Regions from separate parts of the Streptomyces sp. NPDC001920 genome, predicted to be linked through region 1. Evidence: predicted binding sites of a transcription regulator. Region 1 holds the regulator's gene; the other holds the start of a gene.
The links. Region 1 encodes HspR, which represses chaperone genes until heat shock. Its sites were predicted from a motif close to TTGAGNNNNNNNNNCTCAA; they were not measured.

Region 1 (10,179 bases):
TTCTCGCCGTACTCCGACATGTCGATGCGGACCATCGCCCGCTCGTCGTCGAAGAGGAAGTCGGCGAGCGCCTTGGCGAGTTCGGTCTTGCCGACGCCGGTCGGGCCGAGGAAGAGGAAGGAGCCGGTCGGGCGGTCCGGGTCGGCGATGCCGGCGCGGGTGCGGCGCACGGCGTCGGACACGGCCCGCACCGCCTCCGTCTGCCCGATGAGCCGCTTGCCCAGCTCGTCCTCCATGCGCAGCAGCTTCTGCGTCTCGCCCTCCAGCAGGCGGCCGGCCGGGATGCCGGTCCAGGCGGCGACGGTGTCGGCGATGTCGTCCGAGCCGACCTCCTCCTTGACCATCGTGGACTTGGCGGCCTCCTCCTCGGCCTGCGAGGCGGCCTCCAGGTCCCGCTCCAGGGCCGGGATCTCGCCGTAGAGCAGCTTGCTGGCGGTGTCGAAGTCGCCGTCGCGCTGGGCGCGTTCGGCCTGTCCGCGTGCCTCGTCGAGGCGTTCCTTCAGTTCGCCGACCCGGTTGAGGGACTGCTTCTCCTTCTCCCAGCGGGCGGTCAGGCCGCGCAGTTCCTCCTCCTTGTCGGCGAGGTCGCGGCGCAGCCGCTCCAGGCGCTCGCGGGAGGCGGGGTCGGTCTCCTTCTCCAGCGCCAGCTCCTCCATCTTCAACCGGTCGACGGAGCGCTGGAGTTCGTCGATCTCGACGGGCGAGGAGTCGATCTCCATGCGGAGCCGGGAGGCGGCCTCGTCGACCAGGTCGATGGCCTTGTCGGGCAGGAAGCGGGAGGTGATGTACCGGTCGGAGAGGGTCGCGGCGGCGACGAGCGCGCTGTCCGCGATCTGCACCTTGTGGTGGGCCTCGTAGCGTCCCTTGAGCCCGCGCAGGATCGCGATGGTGTCCTCGACGGTCGGCTCGGCGACCAGCACCTGCTGGAACCGGCGCTCCAGGGCGGGGTCCTTCTCGATCCGCTCCCGGTACTCGTCGAGGGTCGTGGCGCCCACCATGCGCAGCTCACCGCGCGCGAGCATCGGCTTGAGCATGTTCCCGGCGTCCATGGCGGAGTCGCCGCCCGCCCCGGCGCCGACCACCGTGTGCAGTTCGTCGATGAAGGTGATGATCTGCCCGTCGGAGTCCTTGATCTCGGCCAGGACCGTCTTCAGACGCTCCTCGAACTCGCCGCGGTACTTGGCCCCGGCGACCATCGCCCCGAGGTCGAGCGCGACGAGCCGCTTGTCCTTGAGCGACTCGGGCACGTCGCCCTTGACGATCCGCTGGGCGAGCCCTTCGACGACGGCGGTCTTGCCGACGCCCGGCTCACCGATGAGCACGGGGTTGTTCTTGGTACGGCGGGACAGCACCTGCACCACCCGCCGGATCTCCTGGTCCCGCCCGATGACCGGGTCGAGCTTGCCCTCCCGCGCGGCGGCCGTGAAGTCGGTGCCGAACTTCTCCAGGGCCTTGTACTGCCCCTCGGGGTCGGCGGTGGTCACCCGGCGCCCGCCGCGCGCCTTCTGGAAGGCGTCCAGCAGCTTCTTCGCACCGGCCCCCTGCTGGGTGAGCACCTCACCGGCCTGGCCGCCCTTGGCGGCGATGCCGATGAGGAGGTGCTCGGTGGAGAGGTACTCGTCGCCGAGGTCCTTGGCCCGCGCCTGGGCGTCCGCGATGACGGCGAGCAGCTCCCGGTTGGGCTGCGGGGGTGCGACGGTGGACCCGGTCACGCTGGGCAGGGCGGCGAGCGCCTTCTCCGCGCCCGCGCGCACGGCCGCCTGGTCGGCGTCCACGGCGGCCAGCAGGTCGATGATGTTCTCGTTGTCCTGCCCCTGAAGCAGAGCGAGGAGCAGGTGGGCCGGGGTGAGGTCCGGGTGCCCCTCGGTCACGGCCCGGTTGCTGGCCGTGTTGATCGCGTCTCGGCTCCTGTTGGTCAGCTCTGCGTCCACGTGTCCGTTCTCCTCCTGGCGTCAGCTTGCCCAGTACTGACTGAGTCAGCGTACACAAAGTTGAGTCTATTCCGCTCAAGGTGGGAGCGGGAGATGTACGGCGGTCCGCCAGGGCTTAGGGTCCGCCCATGGCCGCATACCCCCAGGACCCCGGCGCACCCGACGCGCCCTACCTCGCCTTCTGGCAGGAGAAGCATCTGTGCACCCTGACGACCCTGCGCCGGGACGGCACCCCGCACGTGGTGCCCGTCGGAGTCACATACGACCCCGAGGCACGGTTGGCTCGGGTGATCGCGAGCAAGTCGAGCGCGAAGGTGGGCCATGTACTCGCCGCGGGAGAGGACGGGGCACGGGTCGCGGTCTGCCAGGTGGACGGCCGTCGGTGGGCGACGCTGGAGGGAGTGGCACGCATCCGCAACGAGCCGGAGCTGATCGCCGAGGCGGAGCGGCGCTACGCCGAACGCTACGGGCGGACGCCGCGCCCCAATCCCGACCGGGTGGTGATCGAGATCGCGTTGCGGCGGGCGATGGGGAAGGGGTGACCCGGGTTCCGCGTGGCCGGATACCGGGCGCCCGGTTTCGGCCACCCCCGTAACGGTCGGATACGGGGAAATGTCGCCTGAAAACTGCAGCGGCGTCACCGTGTTCAGGTCACGGTGACGCCGCTGCGGGGGGAAGCACCTGAGCGATCTGTTACGACGGGGGAATCGCGTCAGGCACTGCGGGGGGTGGCTGAAATGGTCCTGGAGGCCGGAGCGTCCGCCTCCACCAGGCGGTGGTCGCGCTGATCGAGGTTGACGAAGATCATTCCGTACCGGATGGCACATCGCACTGGCTGCGGCGCCCCCCGAGGCCGCCGCAGACACCGGTACGCCCGTACGTCCTCCTCGTCGTCCCGCGTGACGACGACCGGCTCACCGAAGACGGTCACCATCAGCGAGTCACCGGGGTGGGGGATCGCGGTGACCAGGTCGATGAAGTGCCAGCCGGAGCGGTAGGCGGTGGCCATCTCGCGGCGGAAGGAGCGGTCGTCGGGTGGGGTGGTCACGTCAGCTCCCCGCTCCCTCGGTCTCGGACGTAATCGGCCAGACACTGTCCGACAGGACGTGAGCCTCGGACGCGGCCGCGCCCGGCCAGACGCTGTCCGCCAGGACGTGAGCCTCGGCACTCGCCGGCCAGACACTGTCCTTCGCCAGGCTGTCGCCCTTCGTACCGGAGAGGCCGGTTGCGGTTCCGACGGCCACGACGGCGGAGAAGATGGCGACAAGCACCGAGCGAAGCATTTTGTTACGCATAGTCGGCTTCGTCCTCACTTGAAGGTCCCCTCTTCCCCCGTCGAGTAAGACGATGGCTCATTCGGGCACTTCATGGCCACACGATCGGTGCATCATGTTCCTGCATGTTCAGGACCCTGGGGGGTGGAGATTTGGGGACTAATCAGACTAAAGCGACACATCCCCATGCGGTGACCGAGTTGTGTCGGGAAGGCAGCCGACTTTACGCGAACGCCATCCGCGCGGGACGTGTCTCCCGAGCGGACGCGCAAACGGCTCCCTGCTTGGAGGAACTCGCCCTTCTGCACCCGGATCCCGACGACCCGAGCTGGCTGCGACCAGTGCCTCCGGCGGTCGCCCTCGCCCAGCGGCTCAGCCCGCTGGAGCACGAGATCACCGAGCGCAGGCGGTTGTCCATCGAACTGTCCGACGTTTTCGCGCCGTTCATGGCTCTCAGTACCCAGGCGACCACCAGTGACTCGATCACCGTGCTGGAAGGCAGCGACCGGATCAACGCGGCGCTCAACCTCGCCACCGCCCAGTGCCAGACCGAGATGCTCACGGTGCAGCCGAGCGGCCACCGGCCCGAGCGCAGCCTCATCCAGGGACTCGAACGTGACCGGCCGCTGATCGAACGCGGGGTACGCATCAGGACCCTCTACCCGCACACGGCCCGCTACAGCCCCGAGAGACTGGCCTACGTCGACCAGCTCTCCGACGGCAAGGTCGAGTACCGGACCATCGACGGAGTGGTCGAGCGGCTCATCATCTGCGACGAGACCACGGCCTTCATCCCCATCCGGGACGACCAGAAAGTCGCCCTGGAACTCCGTCACCGAGGGCTGATCGGTTACCTGATCAAGGTCTTCGAGTTCATGTGGGACCGAGCGGTTCCGCTGAGCGCGGGCGCTCCCTACGAGACCGCCCCCGACGGGATCACGGAGATCCAGCACTCCATCGCCAAACTCCTGGTGGAAGGACACGTCGACGAGGCCATAGCGCGCCGGCTCGGCATGAACGTGCGCACCTGCCGAGCGCACATCGCGAAACTGGCCACGGCCCTGGGCAGCGGCAGCCGTGCTCAACTCGGCTACCTCATAGCCCAGTCGGGGATCCTGCAACAGGACCAGTCGGCGCCGGCCGGAGGCAGACCCGAGTGAGCGAGGCGCACACGCACGGAGCGGAGGCGCTGTGCCGGGCGGGCAGGACCCTGTACGAACAGGCCCTGCGTGAGGGACGCGTGCCCGTCGAGCGCGGCGAAGACGCCCCCTGCCTCGTCGACCTCGGCCTGTTGCGCCCGCCCTCGACGCCTTCGACCGTCTCTGGCGCCTGGCCACCCCGATGTACCCCGAGGCGGTCCAGCAGCCCAGTCTGCACGGCGTCACCCCGCGCCAGCGCGCCATAGCCGCCCTTCTCGTCGAAGGCCACACCGACGCCGTCATGGCCGACCGCCTCGGCATGAACGTGCGCACCGCCCGCGTCCACATCGCCAAGCTCGCGGCGACGCTGGGCAGTGAGAGCCGGGCCCAGCTCGGCTACCTCATCGGCCGGTCGGGGATTCTTGACCGGGAATCCCCGGCATCCGCGGAACCCCGGCCACGTCGGGCACGCTGACCACCGCGGACTCGGACGACGACACGCGAGGCCGGTCCAGCCCCACCTGCGCGATCCGCACCCCGAGCTGCGTACGGCTCGCCGCGCCCAGCGTCTCCGACAACCGCGCGATGTGCGCCCGGCACGTCCGGACGCTTATCCCCAGCCGCTCCGCGATCACCGCGTCCTGATGCCCCTCGGCGAGCAGCGTGGCGATGGACTGCTCACGGTGGGAGATGCCCTCGATGCCGGTGTCGGGGAGGGGCGCGGTCAGCGGGATCGCCAGCCGCCAGAGCCTCTCGAACACCGTCACCAGGTAGTGCACCAGCCCCGGATGCCGCAGCTCCAGAGCCATCGTGCGGTCGGCGTTCGCGGGGATGAAGGCCACCGTGCGGTCGAAGAGGATCAGCCGGTCGATCACCTCGTCCAGCGTGCGGGCCTCCACCGCATCGCCCATGAGTTCCAGGTAGTTGAGCAGGCCTTGGCCGTGCCGGGCGACATGCGTGTACAGGTCGCGCATCCGCACGCCGCGCCCACGCAACGCCAACGCCCGGTGCAGGCCCTCGGTCAGTTCGTGCTCGGGGCGGATACCGCCGGGCTGCACGGTCAGCACCTCCGCCGTGCACGCCTCCGTCGCCGCGTCCAGGGCCGCCTGGATGCGGGAGGGGCCGTCCAGCACCCGGATCGCCGTGCCCTCCGCGCCGGCCGCCTGCGGCTGCTGCGGGCCCAGCCCGGCGTACCACTCGAAGGCCGCCACCGCCGAACCGACCCGCCGCTGACTCGCGCTGACCTCGTCGTACACCCCGCGCAACAGCCGCGTCATGACCTCCTGCGGGGACGTCGGCACCAGCCAGTCCATGTCGTCGGGGTCGGGGTGCAGCAACGCGAGTTCCAGCAGGCAGGGCACCGGCTCCGCATCCCGGCGCGGCACCCGGCCGCGCCGTACGGCCCGGGAATACACGCGATCCCCGGCCTCGCACAGCCGGTCGGCACCGTGTGGATGCTCCTCCGTCCCGTGCCCGGCCATCGCCCGTCCACCCCCGGTCCTTGCCTCTTTCGCCGGCTCGCTCACCTCCGGAGCGCGGTGTCGACACCCTTGCCGGGACAGCCCTGCGAGGCGTGGCCATGGTCGAAGGCCACCGTGGGCAGCCCTTCGGCCCTACGGTTCGCTCGCGCTTCCGCAGCGCAACTATGCGCGGACAGGCCGTGCTCCGCAACACGGCTCACGCCGGGAGGGGTGCCGTTGGATACCGGTACGTCCCGGTATCTCCGGGCCTCCGCACGCCGGGTTGCAACAAGCTGATGGGGTGGCCCCCGCGTCGCCGTACGTCCGCCTGACGGCCGCGACAGGGAACGTCACACTCGCGAACACCGTGCCGGGAGGGGGTGAGAAGAGCAGCGGGTGCGGCGGCAGGAGAAGGAACAACCGCACGCACCCGCAAAGGAGTCGGCTGACGTCACCCGCCGAGCCCGATCTCCGAGCAAGCCGCCCTGTACTTGGCGGTGCAGATGTCGGAAAGCTCGTAGATGCCGTCGGCGACGACGGTCTCCTTGATGTTGTCCTCGGTCAGCGCGACCACGGGCACCAGCAGGGCCGGGATGCCCTTGTGGGTCGGGCTGTCGACCTGGTCCTGGGTGAGCGAGTCGAACTGGATGTCCTTGCCCTGGACCTTGGCCACGGCCATCTCCGCGGCGCTCTCGGCCTCCTGCGGGTAGGACTTGTACACGCTCATGTACTGCTCACCGGCGATGATCCGCTGCACGGCGTCCAGTTCGGCGTCCTGCCCGGTGATCGGCGGCAGCTTGGTCACGCCCGCGGCCTTGAGGGCCTTGATGACTCCGGCGGCCATGCCGTCGTTGGCGGAGTAGACGCCCTTGAGGTTGTTGACGCCGATGGCCTCGATGGCCTGGGCCATGTTGGCCTGGGCGTTCTCCGGCTTCCAGTCCTTGGTGTCGTAGGTCCTGGCGATGTCGACCGCGCCCTTGAGCTCGGAGAGGGCACCCGCCTTGAACTGCGCGGCGTTCGGGTCGGTGGGCGAGCCGTTCATCATGACGATCTTGTCGGACGAGTCGATGCTGGAGCCGCCCATGGCCTCCAGCAGGGAGCGGCCCTGCACCTCGCCGACGAGTTCGTTGTCGAAGGAGACGTACGCCTCGATGGGTCCCTCGGCCAGGCGGTCGTAGGCGATGACCGGGATGCCGGCGTCCTTGGCCTTCTGCACGCCGTCGGCGATGGCGTGCGAGTCGACGGCGTCCAGCAGGATCACGTCGACCTGGTCGTCGATCATCTTCTGCAGCTGGCTCGCCTGCTTGGCCGCGTCCGCGTCGGCGTTCAGGTAGACGACCTTGCCCTGCTTGTCGGTGAGCTCCTGGACCTTGTTCCTGATGATGGGGTAGTCGAACTTGTCGTAGCGCGTGTTCGCCGTCTCCGGCAGCAGCAGCCCCACGGTGACGTCGTTGCCCTTGGTCGGGCTCGCCGCGCTGCTGTCCCCACTGACCCCCAGCGTCCCGCACGCGGTCAGCGAAAGGGTCATCGTGGACGCGGCGGCCACGGCGGTGGCGAGACGACGCGTGGGGCGCATGGAACGCATAGAGGAGCTCACTTCTGGTGCCATCGGGACACGGGCGCCAATGCGCCCAGATGTCTGAAAAGACAACGCGGCGACGGCCCCCAGCGTCAAGCGGAATGACTTAACGAGTGCGCAACACCACGCTCCGCTGCGCATGTGAAGACATGACGGAACCCCTCCAAACGCCCTTTACGCCCCCTCCACCGAACCGCGATCGCATGGAAGGCGAGATCCACACAACCGACTCCATTCCGCGCGAGTCGCGATCAGAGCGGCTTGCCGACCGCCGTCCCGCATTCGATCAGAGGAACGAATGAACCCAGCCAGGCGCACGGTCGCCGCGGTCACGGCAGGAAAGGCGCCTTTCCTGGCATACAGCGCGCAACGGGTTTCGAAGGGCGATATCAGCTGGAACCGGGACACGGACGACTCCCCTCGACGGCGGCCGCAGGATCGGCACGGGGAAGGACGTGCGGGCCTCAGGACCGGTCGGCCACCGCAACGGTCGACCGGCCGCGTCTGAGAAGATCATCCTCATGACGCCCACCGAAACCCCCGTCGAGGACAGCCTGTTCGGCCCGCTGACCGTCCATCTGGACACCGAGCGCGGTCATGTCGTCGTCGAGGGCGAGGCGGTCCCGCGGATCGTACTGAGCCGCGCAGCCGGTACCGAGGCCGAGGAGCACATCCCCGTCGGCACCCGGACCGCCGGCCGGCTCACGCTCACCGTCGACGGCGAGGAGGCCGGCCTGTACCCGGCGGAGGGAGGGCTGACCCGGCGTTCGTACCGGGTCGACGTCCGGTACGCGGGACACGTCTGGCGGCTGGTGCCCGACTCCCTGCCGGACAGCCGCCTGCTGCGGAACGGGCGGCGGCTCGCCGCTCTCACCTGCGAGGGCGACGGCAGGGTGGTGGCCGAGTGGCGGGCGGACGCGGCGCCAAAGGCCCTGGACGCGGCTCTCGGGTACGCCCTCGCCGCCGCGTTCGGCACCGGCGCGCAGCCCATGTGGATGCTGGTCGCGGACGCGATCGGACAGCTCATCCCCTGAAGTCCGCGACGCGTACGCGCAAAGGGGCCCGGAGGTCATCCCTCCGGGCCCCTTGTCGCTCTCGCGCCCTGCTCAGTCCCTGGCCTTCTTCGGCCGCCACACCACCAGCGCGCTGGTCTGCTGCACCTCCTGGTACGGCACCAGGTCGCGGCGGTACGACGCGTGCACCGCCGCCTCGCGCTGCTGCATCGCCGCCGCCGCGCCGTCGAGGGCCGCCTGCATCTCGGCGATCCGGGACTGGAGCGCGGCGACCTGGTTCTCCAGTTCGATGATGCGCTTGATACCGGCCAGGTTGATGCCCTCGTCCTGCGACAACTGCTGCACCTGCCGGAGCAGTTCGATGTCGCGGGCCGAGTAACGCCGGCCCCGGCCGGCCGTGCGGTCGGGGGACACGAGGCCCAGGCGGTCGTACTGGCGCAGGGTCTGCGGGTGCAGGCCGGACAGCTGGGCCGCCACCGAAATGACGTAGACCGGGGTCTCCTCGGTCAGTTCATACGGGTTGCGTCGACGACCGTCCATCTGTCTCATGCTCCCTTCGCGGCCTGGAACAGCTCCGCCCGCGGGTCCTCACCCGCGGTTGCCTCGCGATACGCCTCAAGCGCGTCACGAGCCTTCCCCGAAAGGTCCTTCGGGACACTCACCTCGACGGTGACCAGCAGGTCACCGCGGGTGCCGTCCTTGCGGACCGCGCCCTTGCCCCGCGCCCGCATGGTGCGGCCGTTGGGTGTGCCGGGCGGCAGTTTCAGCGTGACCGGCGGTCCGCCCAGGGTGGGGACCCTGACCTCACCGCCGAGGGCCGCCTCCGTGAAGGTCACGGGGACGGTCACCGTGAGGTTGTCGCCCTTGCGCCCGAACACCGGGTGCTCGCCGACGTGCACGGTCACGTAGAGGTCACCCGCCGGGCCGCCGCGCTCACCGGGCGCGCCCTTGCCGCGCAGCCGGATGCGCTGGCCGTCCGACACCCCGGCCGGGATGCGGACCTGCATGGTCCGGGACGACTTGGCGCGCCCGCTGCCCTTGCAGTCCAGGCACGGGTGCTCGGCGATCAGGCCGCGCCCCTTGCAGTCCGGGCACGGGTCGGTCAGGGAGAACCCGCCGCCCGAGCCCCGCGCCACCTGGCCGGTGCCCACACACGTCGGGCACACCCTCGGCGTGCCGTTCTTGTCACCGGTGCCCGCACAGGCCTTGCAGGGAGACTGCGAGGACATGCGCAGCGGGACCGTCGCCCCCTCGATCGCCTCGGTGAAGCTGAGGGTGACCTCGGTGTCGATGTCCTGGCCGCGCCGGGGCTGGGTGCGGGTCGTGCCCGTACCGCCCCGGTTGAACAGGCCCCCGAAGACGTCACCGAGGCCGCCGCCGAAGCCGCCGGCTCCTTGCTGGCCGCCCTGGGCGCCGCCTCCGAAGAGGTCGCCCAGGTCGAAGTTGAAGGAGCCGCCCGCGCCGCCCGGTCCCGGACGGAAGCCGCCGTTGCCGAAGAGGGCGCGAGCCTCGTCGTACTCCTTGCGCTTCTTGGGGTCGCCGAGGACGTCGTTCGCCTCGGAGATCTCCTTGAAGCGCTCCTCGGCCCTGGCGTTGCCCTTGTTGGCGTCCGGGTGGTACTCGCGGGCGAGCTTGCGGTACGCCTTCTTGATCTCGGCCTCGGTGGCGTCCTTGGGGACGCCGAGGACCTTGTAGTAGTCCTTCTCGATGAAGTCCTTGGTGCTCATCCTCGACGTCCCTCCTTCCCTGTCGAGTTCGTCAGTCCAACGTCAGCCCTCGTCCG
Region 2 (10,179 bases), on a different contig from region 1:
ACCAGGGGTACGTCGACTGGCCGACCCTGTGGAACAGCGGGGTCAAGTGGGCCTACGCGAAGGCCACCGAGGGGACCTACTACACCAACCCCTACTTCGCCCAGCAGTACAACGGCTCCTACGACATGGGCATGATCCGGGGCGCGTACCACTTCGCCACCCCGGACACCACCGATGGAGCAACCCAGGCCGACTACTTCGTCGACCACGGCGGCGGCTGGTCCCGCGACGGCCGGACCCTGCCGGGCGTCCTCGACATCGAGTGGAACCCGTACGGGGACACCTGCTACGGCAGGACACCGAGCGCGATGGTCACCTGGATCCGCGACTTCCTGACCCGGTACAAGGCCCGCACCGGCCGCGACGCCGTCATCTACACGGCGACCAGCTGGTGGACCCGGTGCACCGGCAACCACAGCGGCTTCGCCACCGCCAACCCGCTGTGGATCGCCCGGTACGCGGCGACGGTGGGAGAGCTGCCCGCGGGCTGGAGCTACTACACGATGTGGCAGTACACCTCCTCCGGCCCGACGGTCGGCGACCACAACAAGTTCAACGGGGCACTGGACAGGCTGCAGGCGTTGGCCAACGGCTGACCCGGAGCCGTACCGCCCGCTGCCCAGGGCGAAGGCCCGGGCCTCCCTCACGGGACCCGGGCCCTGCCCCTCCGGCCGCGTCCGTCACGCCGCGACCGGAACCTCGGGGGCCGCGCCGTCGGTGGCCGGCGCCAGCGCCAGTTCCAGGACCTGGCAGACGTCGGTCACGGCGTGGACGTCGAGCTTGTCCAGCACCTCGGCCGGGACGTCGTCCAGGTCGGGCTCGTTGCGCTTGGGGATGATCACCGTGGTGACCCCCGCCCGGTGTGCGGCCAGCAGCTTCTGCTTCACCCCGCCGATGGGCAGGACGCGGCCGGTCAGCGAGACCTCACCCGTCATCGCCACGTCCGTGCGGACCAGCCGGCCGGAGAGCAGCGAGGCCAGTGCCGTCGTCATGGTGATGCCCGCGCTCGGGCCGTCCTTCGGCACCGCGCCCGCCGGGAAGTGGATGTGCACACCCCGGTCCTTGAGGTCGGCGACGGGCAGTTCGAGTTCGGCGCCGTGGGAGCGCAGGAAGGACAGGGCGATCTGCGCGCTCTCCTTCATCACGTCACCCAGCTGGCCGGTGAGGGTCAGGCCCGCCGCGCCCGTCTCCGGGTCGGCCAGCGACGCCTCCACGTACAGCACGTCGCCGCCAGCGCCCGTCACCGCCAGGCCCGTCGCCACGCCCGGCACGGCCGTGCGGCGCTCCGCCGGGTCCTGCGCGGACTCGGGCACGTGGTGCGGCCGGCCGATCAGGCCGCGCAGATCGCCGTCCGTGACGGTGAAGGGCAGCTCCCGCTCACCGAGTTCGTGCTGCGCCGCGACCTTGCGGAGCAGCCTCGCGATGGACCGCTCCAGGTTGCGGACGCCCGCCTCGCGCGTGTACTCACCGGCGAGCCTGCGCAGTGCTCCCTCCTCGATGGCCACCTCGTCCTTGTCCAGACCGGCCCGTTCCAGCTGGCGCGGGAGCAGGTGGTCACGGGCGATGACGACCTTCTCGTCCTCGGTGTAGCCGTCCAGGCGGACCAGCTCCATACGGTCGAGCAGCGCCTCCGGGATGGCCTCCAGGACGTTGGCGGTGGCGAGGAAGACCACGTCGGACAGGTCCAGCTCCACCTCCAGGTAGTGGTCCCGGAAGGTGTGGTTCTGGGCCGGGTCCAGTACCTCCAGCAGGGCGGCCGCCGGGTCCCCGCGGAAGTCGGACCCCACCTTGTCGATCTCGTCGAGGAGGACCACCGGGTTCATCGACCCCGCCTCCTTGATCGCCCGCACGATCCGTCCGGGCAGCGCCCCGACGTAGGTACGGCGGTGGCCGCGGATCTCGGCCTCGTCGCGGACACCGCCGAGGGCGACGCGGACGAACTTGCGCCCCATGGCGTGCGCGACGGACTCGCCGAGCGAGGTCTTGCCGACGCCTGGCGGGCCCACCAGGGCCAGCACGGCACCGCCGCGCCGCCCGCCGACGACGCCGAGCCCCCGGTCGGTTCGGCGCTTGCGCACCGCGAGGTACTCGGTGATCCGCTCCTTCACGTCCTCCAGGCCGGCGTGCTCGGCGTCCAGCACGGCCTTGGCGCCCTGGATGTCGTACGCGTCCTCGGTGCGCTCGTTCCACGGGAGTTCGAGAACGGTGTCCAGCCAGGTCCGGATCCATGACCCCTCGGGCGACTGGTCGCTCGCCCGCTCCAGCTTGTCGACCTCCTTGAGCGCGGCTTCACGCACCTTCTCCGGCAGGTCGGCGGCCTCCACGCGGGCGCGGTAGTCGTCGGACTCCTCGCCCTCCTTCTCGCCGTTCAGTTCGCGCAGTTCCTTGCGCACCGCCTCCAGCTGACGGCGCAGCAGGAACTCGCGCTGCTGCTTGTCGACGCCCTCCTGGACGTCCTTGGCGATGGTCTCGGCGACGTCCTGCTCGGCGAGGTGGTCGCGCAGTTGCCTGGTGGCGAGCCGGAGGCGGGCGACCGGGTCGGCGGTCTCCAGCAGCTCCACCTTCTGTTCGGTCGTCAGGAAGGGCGAGTATCCGGAGTTGTCGGCGAGCTGGGACACGTCGTCGATGGCCTGGACGCGGTCCACGACCTGCCAGGCTCCGCGCTTGCGCAGCCAGGCGGTGGCGAGTGCCTTGTACTCCTTGACCAGTTCGGCGACCTGTCCGGGCAGCGGTTCGGGCGCGCTCTCGTCGACCCGCGTCCCCTCGACCCACAGCGCGGCACCCGGCCCGGTCGTGCCGGCCCCGATCCGCACGCGGCCCCGGCCGCGGATCAGGGCGCCGGGGTCACCGTCGGCCAGCCGGCCGACCTGCTCGACGGTGCCGAGCACACCGGTGCTCGCGTACGTCCCGTCGATGCGCGGCACCAGCAGAACCCGTGGCTTCCCCGGCTGCGACCGGGCGGCGGCCTGAGCGGCCTCCACCGCGGCGCGCACATCGGCGTCGTTCAAGTCCAGCGGGACCACCATCCCGGGCAGCACGACCTCGTCGTCGAGCGGCAGCACGGGCAGGGTGAGCGGTGTGAACGCCGTGGACTCAGCAGCCATGATCTCCCCTTCGGCAGTCAAGTTGAGTTATGCCGACTCAATGCACGGGGGGACCCGAATGTTCCCCGACCCACGTTCGCTGTGAGCGATCATCGTTGCCACGGGCTGTGACCTGGGGTTTCCCGGAGTCGGGTGGAGCTCCGGCCGCCCGGGGCAGGCCCGCCCCCACCGTCTGCTCCGCCCCTGCGGGTAATTCCCTCGGCCCGCCCACGCCGAGCTGACAGGATGGCCGGATGCCCACTTCGTACGACATCCCGGAAGTACTGGACCGTCGCGAAGGCCCTCACGGCGAGGTCGCCCTGCGGCGGCACGGCGAGTTGCTGCAGATCATCGCCAACGGCTGCTTCCTGATGGACACCTCCGACGGGCGCTCGGAGCGGCTCCTCGTGGACGCGGCGCTCGGCGCGCTGGACGATCGCGCGCAGCCGGCGGTGCTGATCGGAGGGCTCGGCGTCGGGTTCTCGCTCGCACACGCCGCGGCCGATCCCCGCCCCGGCCGCATCACCGTCGTGGAGCGCGAGCGCGCGATTATCGACTGGCATCTCGACGGACCGCTGTCCCACTTCTCCGCCGACGCCCTCGCCGACCCGCTCACCGAGATTGTGGAATCGGATCTGGTGGCGTACGTGCATGAGACTTCCGCCACGTACGACGCCCTGTGCCTCGACATCGACAACGGCCCCGGCTGGACCGTCACGGAGGGCAACGACAGCCTGTACTCACCGGCCGGACTGGCCGCCTGCGCAGGGGCGTTGAGACCGGGCGGGGTGCTGGCCGTATGGTCCGCCCAGCCCTCTCCGGAATTCGAAGAAACCTTGCGTAATGCCGGATTCCAGCAGGTGCGTACCGAAGAGATCCCCGTTGCCCGGGGCGTTCCGGACGCCGTGCACCTCGGCGTCCGACCTGGATAGCCCTGGCGCGGTGACTCCCCGTACTCTGCTGCTCTGACGCGGATCATTCAAGCGTCAATCGCAAGCATGCGCAGGCATATGCAGTCACAGGAATCACCCCACGGATTCCGGAAAGCAACTTTGGGGCGGGCGATGGAGCAGACACACACCTCCCACAACGGCACGACGGCGACCCCTGGCGCACAGCGCCGGGTCCTCGTGGTCGAGGACGATCCGACCATCGTGGACGCCATCGCGGCCCGCCTGCGCGCCGAGGGCTTCCTCGTGCAGACCGCGGGTGACGGTCCGGCGGCCGTCGACACGGCGGAGGCATGGCAGCCCGACCTGCTGATCCTCGACATCATGCTCCCCGGCTTCGACGGCCTGGAGGTCTGCCGCCGGGTGCAGGCCCAGCGGCCGGTGCCGGTACTGATGCTGACCGCGCGCGACGACGAGACGGACATGCTGGTCGGGCTCGGTGTCGGCGCGGACGACTACATGACGAAGCCGTTCTCGATGCGGGAACTGGCGGCCCGGGTGCACGTGCTGCTGCGCCGCGTCGAGCGGGCGGCCCTGGCGGCCACGACCCCGCGCTCCGGCATCCTGCGGCTCGGCGAGCTGGAGATCGACCACGCGCAGCGGCGCGTGCGGGTGCGCAGTGAGGATGTTCACCTCACGCCCACCGAGTTCGACCTCCTGGTGTGCCTGGCGAACACCCCGCGCGCCGTCCTCTCCCGCGAGCAGCTGCTCGCCGAGGTGTGGGACTGGGCGGACGCCTCCGGCACCCGGACCGTCGACAGCCACATCAAGGCGCTGCGCCGGAAGATCGGGGCCGAGCGGATCCGCACCGTGCACGGCGTGGGCTACGCCCTGGAGACACCGACGCCATGAGCGACGGGCCGGCCGCGCGGAGAGGCCCCGGGGAACCCTGGGCCGGCGTCAGTCCGTTCTCGATCAAGACCAAGCTCGGCGCGCTGGTCGTCATCTCGGTGCTGATCACGACAGGGCTGTCGATGATCGCCGTGCGCACCCAGACGGAGCTGCGCTTCATCACGGTCTTCTCGATGATCGCCACACTGCTCATCACGCAGTTCGTGGCCCATTCGCTCACCGCTCCGCTGGACGAGATGAACGCGGTGGCCCGGTCCATCTCGCACGGCGACTACACCCGCCGGGTGCAGGACAACCGCCGCGACGAGCTGGGCGATCTCGCCGAGACGATCAACCTCATGGCCGACGAGCTGGAAGCCCAGGACCAGCAGCGCAAGGAGCTGGTGGCGAACGTCTCGCACGAGTTGCGCACCCCCATCGCGGGCCTGCGAGCGGTCCTGGAGAACGTGGTCGACGGCATCGCCGAGGCCGACCCGGAGACCATGCGTACGGCACTGAAGCAGACCGAGCGGCTGGGCCGCCTGGTGGAGACGCTCCTGGACCTGTCCCGGCTGGACAACGGCGTCGTACCCCTGCGCACACGGCGTTTCGAGGTCTGGCCGTATCTCTCGGGCGTGCTGAAGGAGGCCAACATGGTCGCCTCCGCGCGTGCCGGCATGGCCTCGGGCTCCGGAAGCCACACCCGCACCGACGTCCATCTGCACCTGGACGTCTCCCCACCGGAGCTGACCGCGCACGCCGACCCCGAGCGCATCCACCAGGTCGTCGCCAACCTCATCGACAACGCGATCAAGCACAGCCCGCCGCACGGCCGCGTGACCGTCAAGGCACGGCGCGGGGACCACCCGGAGTCGCTGGTGCTGGAGGTCCTGGACGAGGGTCCGGGCATTCCGAGGTCGGACTGGCACCGGGTCTTCGAGCGGTTCAACCGGGGTGCCGTCAGCAGGCCGCACGGGCCGGGCAGTGACGGCGGTACGGGTCTGGGGCTGGCGATCGCGCGCTGGGCCGTCGATCTGCACGGCGGGCGGATCGGTGTGGCCGAATCCGAGCGGGGTTGCCGGATCCTGGTCACGCTCCCGGGGCAGCCTTCTTTGCCAAGTTGACGTAAAGTTCGAAGCGGAGCCACAAGATCCATGTGCGTCCGGACGGGCGGACACGTGTGATCAGGCACAGGCCCGCACGTTCGCCGTGCCGAGGCCCGCCTCATCCTTCCCATTCGAAGCGGAACCACGCTTGTTTCCCGCCATTTCCGGGCCCGAAACACGCTTTCAGATGTGACTTACACGACGATGACCTTGCCCGGCCTGACCTTCCCGGCCATGGAGGCGTAGCCTTTATTCCCGCTGTCCATCACCTTGTGAAGCGGAAGAGGGCGGTTGCCGCCGTGTCGCCACAGTCCCCCAGTAACTCGAGCATCTCGACCGACGCCGACCAAGCGGGCAAGAACCCCGCTGCCGCGTTCGGTCCGAACGAGTGGCTCGTCGACGAGATCTATCAGCAGTACCTCCAGGACCCGAATTCGGTAGACCGCGCCTGGTGGGACTTCTTCGCCGACTACAAGCCCGGGGCGGCCGCCGCCTCGGCTCCGGCGGGTACCGCGGCCACGGGGGCCGCGGAGACCACCAGTGCGGCTCCGGCCGCCCCGGCGACCCCGTCGGTTCCCGCGCCGGCCCCCACGGCTGCGAAGCCCGCGGCCGCCGCGCCCGCCGCTGCGGCCCCGGCCGCGGCGAAGCCCGCCGCCCCCGCTCCGGCCGCGAAGCCCGCTCAGCCGAAGAAGGCCGAGCCCGCCGCGGCCGCCGACGGTCCCGAGCTCGTGACGCTGCGCGGCCCGGCCGCCGCGGTCGCGAAGAACATGAACGCCTCCCTGGAGCTGCCGACGGCCACGTCCGTGCGCGCGGTGCCGGTGAAGCTGCTCTTCGACAACCGCATCGTCATCAACAACCACCTCAAGCGCGCCCGGGGCGGGAAGATCTCCTTCACGCACCTGATCGGCTACGCGATGGTGCAGGCCATCAAGGCCATGCCGTCGATGAACTACGCGTTCGGCGAGAAGGACGGCAAGCCGACGCTGATCAAGCCGGCGCACGTCAACCTCGGCCTCGCCATCGACCTGGTCAAGCCCAACGGCGACCGCCAGCTGGTCGTCGCGGCGATCAAGAAGGCCGAGACGCTGAACTTCTTCGAGTTCTGGCAGGCCTACGAGGACATCGTCCGCCGCGCCCGCGACGGCAAGCTGACGATGGACGACTTCACCGGTGTCACGGTCTCGCTGACCAACCCCGGCGGTCTCGGCACGGTCCACTCGGTGCCGCGCCTGATGCCCGGCCAGTCGGTGATCATGGGCGTCGGCTCCATGGACTACCCGGCCGAGTTCCAGGGCACCTCCCAGGACACCCTCAACAAGCTCGGCATCTCGAAGGTCATGACGCTCACGTCGACCTACGACCACCGGGTCATCCAGGGCGCCGCCTCCGGCGAGTTCCTGCGCCAGGTCGCCAACCTCCTCCTCGGCGAGAACGGCTTCTACGACGACATCTTCGAGGCGCTGCGCATCCCCTACGAGCCGGTCCGCTGGCTCAAGGACATCGACGCCAGCCACGACGACGACGTCACCAAGGCCGCCCGCGTCTTCGAGCTGATCCACTCCTACCGGGTCCGCGGCCACGTCATGGCCGACACCGACCCGCTGGAGTACCAGCAGCGCAAGCACCCCGACCTGGACATCACCGAGCACGGGCTCACCCTGTGGGACCTGGAGCGCGAGTTCGCCGTCGGCGGTTTCGCCGGCAAGTCGATGATGAAGCTGCGCGACATCCTCGGCGTGCTGCGCGACTCGTACTGCCGCACCACCGGCATCGAGTTCATGCACATCCAGGACCCCAAGCAGCGCAAGTGGATCCAGGACCGCGTGGAGCGCCCGCACTCCAAGCCGGAGCGCGAGGAGCAGCTGCGCATCCTGCGCCGCCTGAACGCGGCGGAGGCCTTCGAGACCTTCCTGCAGACGAAGTACGTCGGCCAGAAGCGCTTCTCGCTGGAGGGCGGCGAGTCCGTCATCCCGCTGCTGGACGCGGTGCTGGACTCGGCCGCCGAGTCCCGCCTCGACGAGGTCGTCATCGGCATGGCCCACCGTGGCCGCCTGAACGTCCTCGCCAACATCGTCGGCAAGTCGTACGCCCAGATCTTCCGTGAGTTCGAGGGCAACCTCGACCCGAAGTCGATGCACGGCTCCGGTGACGTGAAGTACCACCTGGGCGCCGAGGGCACCTTCACGGGCCTGGACGGCGAGCAGATCCGCGTCTCGCTGGTCGCGAACCCCTCGCACCTCGAAGCCGTCGACCCCGTCCTGGAGGGCGTCGCCCGCGCCAAGCAGGACATCATCGGCAAGGGCGGCACGGACTTCACCGTCCTGCCGGTGGCGATCCACGGCGACGCGGCCTTCGCGGGCCAGGGCGTGGTGGCCGAGACCCTGAACATGTCGCAGCTGCGCGGCTACCGCACCGGCGGCACGGTCCACATCGTCATCAACAACCAGGTCGGCTTCACGGCGGCGCCGGAGTCCTCGCGCTCGTCGATGTACGCCACCGACGTGGCCCGCATGATCGAGGCCCCGATCTTCCACGTGAACGGCGACGACCCGGAGGCCGTGGTCCGCGTGGCCCGCCTGGCCTTCGAGTTCCGTCAGGCGTTCAACAAGGACGTGGTGATCGACCTCATCTGCTACCGCCGCCGCGGTCACAACGAGTCGGACAACCCGGCCTTCACCCAGCCGCTGATGTACGACCTGATCGACAAGAAGCGCTCGGTGCGCAAGCTCTACACCGAGTCCCTCATCGGTCGCGGCGACATCACCCTGGAAGAGGCCGAGCAGGCGCTGCAGGACTACCAGGGCCAGCTGGAGAAGGTCTTCACGGAGGTCCGCGAGGCCACCTCGCAGCCGGCCGCCGTGGAGCCCTCGGACCCGCAGGCCGAGTTCCCGGTCGCCGTCAACACGGCGGTGACCACGGAGACCGTCAAGCGGATCGCCGAGTCCCAGGTCAACATCCCCGACCACATCACCGTCCACCCGCGTCTGCTGCCGCAACTGCAGCGCCGGGCGTCGATGGTCGAGGACGGCACCATCGACTGGGGCATGGGCGAGACCCTGGCGATCGGCTCCCTGCTGCTGGAGGGCGTTCCGGTCCGCCTGGCGGGCCAGGACTCGCAGCGCGGTACGTTCGGCCAGCGCCACGCGGTCATCATCGACCGTGAGACGGGCGAGGAGTACACGCCGCTGCAGTACCTCTCCGAGGAGCAGGCGCGGCTGAACGTCTACAACTCCCTGCTGTCCGAGTACGCGGCCATGGGCTTCGAGTACGGCTACTCGCTGGCCCGCCCCGACGCCCTCGTGATGTGGGAGGCGCAGTTCGGCGACTTCGTCAACGGCGCCCAGACGGTCGTGGACGAGTTCATCTCCTCGGCCGAGCAGAAGTGGGCCCAGACCTCCGGCGTCGTCCTGCTGCTGCCGCACGGCTACGAGGGCCAGGGCCCGGACCACTCCTCGGCCCGCCCGGAGCGGTTCCTGCAGCTCTGCGCGCAGAACAACATGACGGTCGCGATGCCGACGTCGCCGTCGAACTACTTCCACCTCCTGCGGTGGCAGGTGCACAACCCGCACCACAAGCCGCTGGTGGTCTTCACGCCGAAGTCGATGCTGCGTCTGAAGGCGGCGGCCGCGAAGGCGGAGGAGTTCACGACCGGCCAGTTCCAGCCGGTCATCGGTGACGCGACGGTCGACCCGGCCGCGGTCAAGAAGGTCGTCTTCTGCGCCGGCAAGGTCTACTACGACCTTGAGGCCGAGCGGAAGAAGCGCGGCGTCACGGACACGGCGATCATCCGCATCGAGCGCCTGTACCCGCTGCCGGGTGCCGAGCTCCAGGCCGAGATCGCCAAGTACCCGAACGCCGAGAAGTACCTGTGGGCCCAGGAGGAGCCGGCGAACCAGGGTGCGTGGCCGTTCATCGCGCTGAACCTGATCGACCACCTGGACCTGGCCGTCGGCGCCGACGTCCCGCACGGCGAGCGCCTGCGCCGCATCTCGCGTCCGCACTCCTCGTCCCCGGCCGTGGGTTCCGCGAAGCGGCACCAGGCCGAGCAGGAGCAGCTGGTCCGCGAGGTGTTCGAGGCCTGAGCCGCTGAGCACCGGTTGATCGACGGGTCGGCCCCATCGCCTCGGACGAGGTGATGGGGCCGACCCGTTTCACGGCGCCCTCAGAAGAGCGAGTGCCCGAGGGGCGGGTCGTAGAGGACGGCGAGGC

Region 2: lon (endopeptidase La) is a predicted target of HspR. The motif match lies at 3,127-3,145, and genes of this name have one in related genera.

What each region holds. Positions count from the first base shown of each region.
Region 1 covers NZ_JBSFEP010000015.1:122,842-133,020, reverse strand. Annotated here, with positions in the region: gene clpB (ATP-dependent chaperone ClpB) at 1-1,931, opposite strand, end outside; gene ACWCPI_RS25985 (pyridoxamine 5'-phosphate oxidase family protein) at 2,060-2,473, shown strand; gene ACWCPI_RS25980 ((2Fe-2S)-binding protein) at 2,644-2,940, opposite strand; gene ACWCPI_RS25975 (helix-turn-helix transcriptional regulator) at 3,331-4,365, shown strand; partial or broken gene ACWCPI_RS25970 (response regulator transcription factor) at 4,514-4,819, shown strand; gene ACWCPI_RS25965 (LuxR C-terminal-related transcriptional regulator) at 4,746-5,825, opposite strand; gene ACWCPI_RS25960 (sugar ABC transporter substrate-binding protein) at 6,256-7,389, opposite strand; gene ACWCPI_RS25955 (hypothetical protein) at 7,905-8,417, shown strand; gene ACWCPI_RS25950 (heat shock protein transcriptional repressor HspR) at 8,490-8,936, opposite strand; gene dnaJ (molecular chaperone DnaJ) at 8,942-10,123, opposite strand; gene grpE (nucleotide exchange factor GrpE) at 10,166-10,179, opposite strand, start outside.
Region 2 covers NZ_JBSFEP010000012.1:159,722-169,900, reverse strand. Annotated here, with positions in the region: gene ACWCPI_RS21885 (lysozyme) at 1-596, shown strand, start outside; gene lon (endopeptidase La) at 681-3,104, opposite strand; gene ACWCPI_RS21875 (spermidine synthase) at 3,338-4,015, shown strand; gene ACWCPI_RS21870 (response regulator transcription factor) at 4,148-4,885, shown strand; gene ACWCPI_RS21865 (sensor histidine kinase) at 4,882-5,988, shown strand; gene ACWCPI_RS21860 (multifunctional oxoglutarate decarboxylase/oxoglutarate dehydrogenase thiamine pyrophosphate-binding subunit/dihydrolipoyllysine-residue succinyltransferase subunit) at 6,270-10,052, shown strand; gene ACWCPI_RS21855 (SAV_2336 N-terminal domain-related protein) at 10,133-10,179, opposite strand, start outside.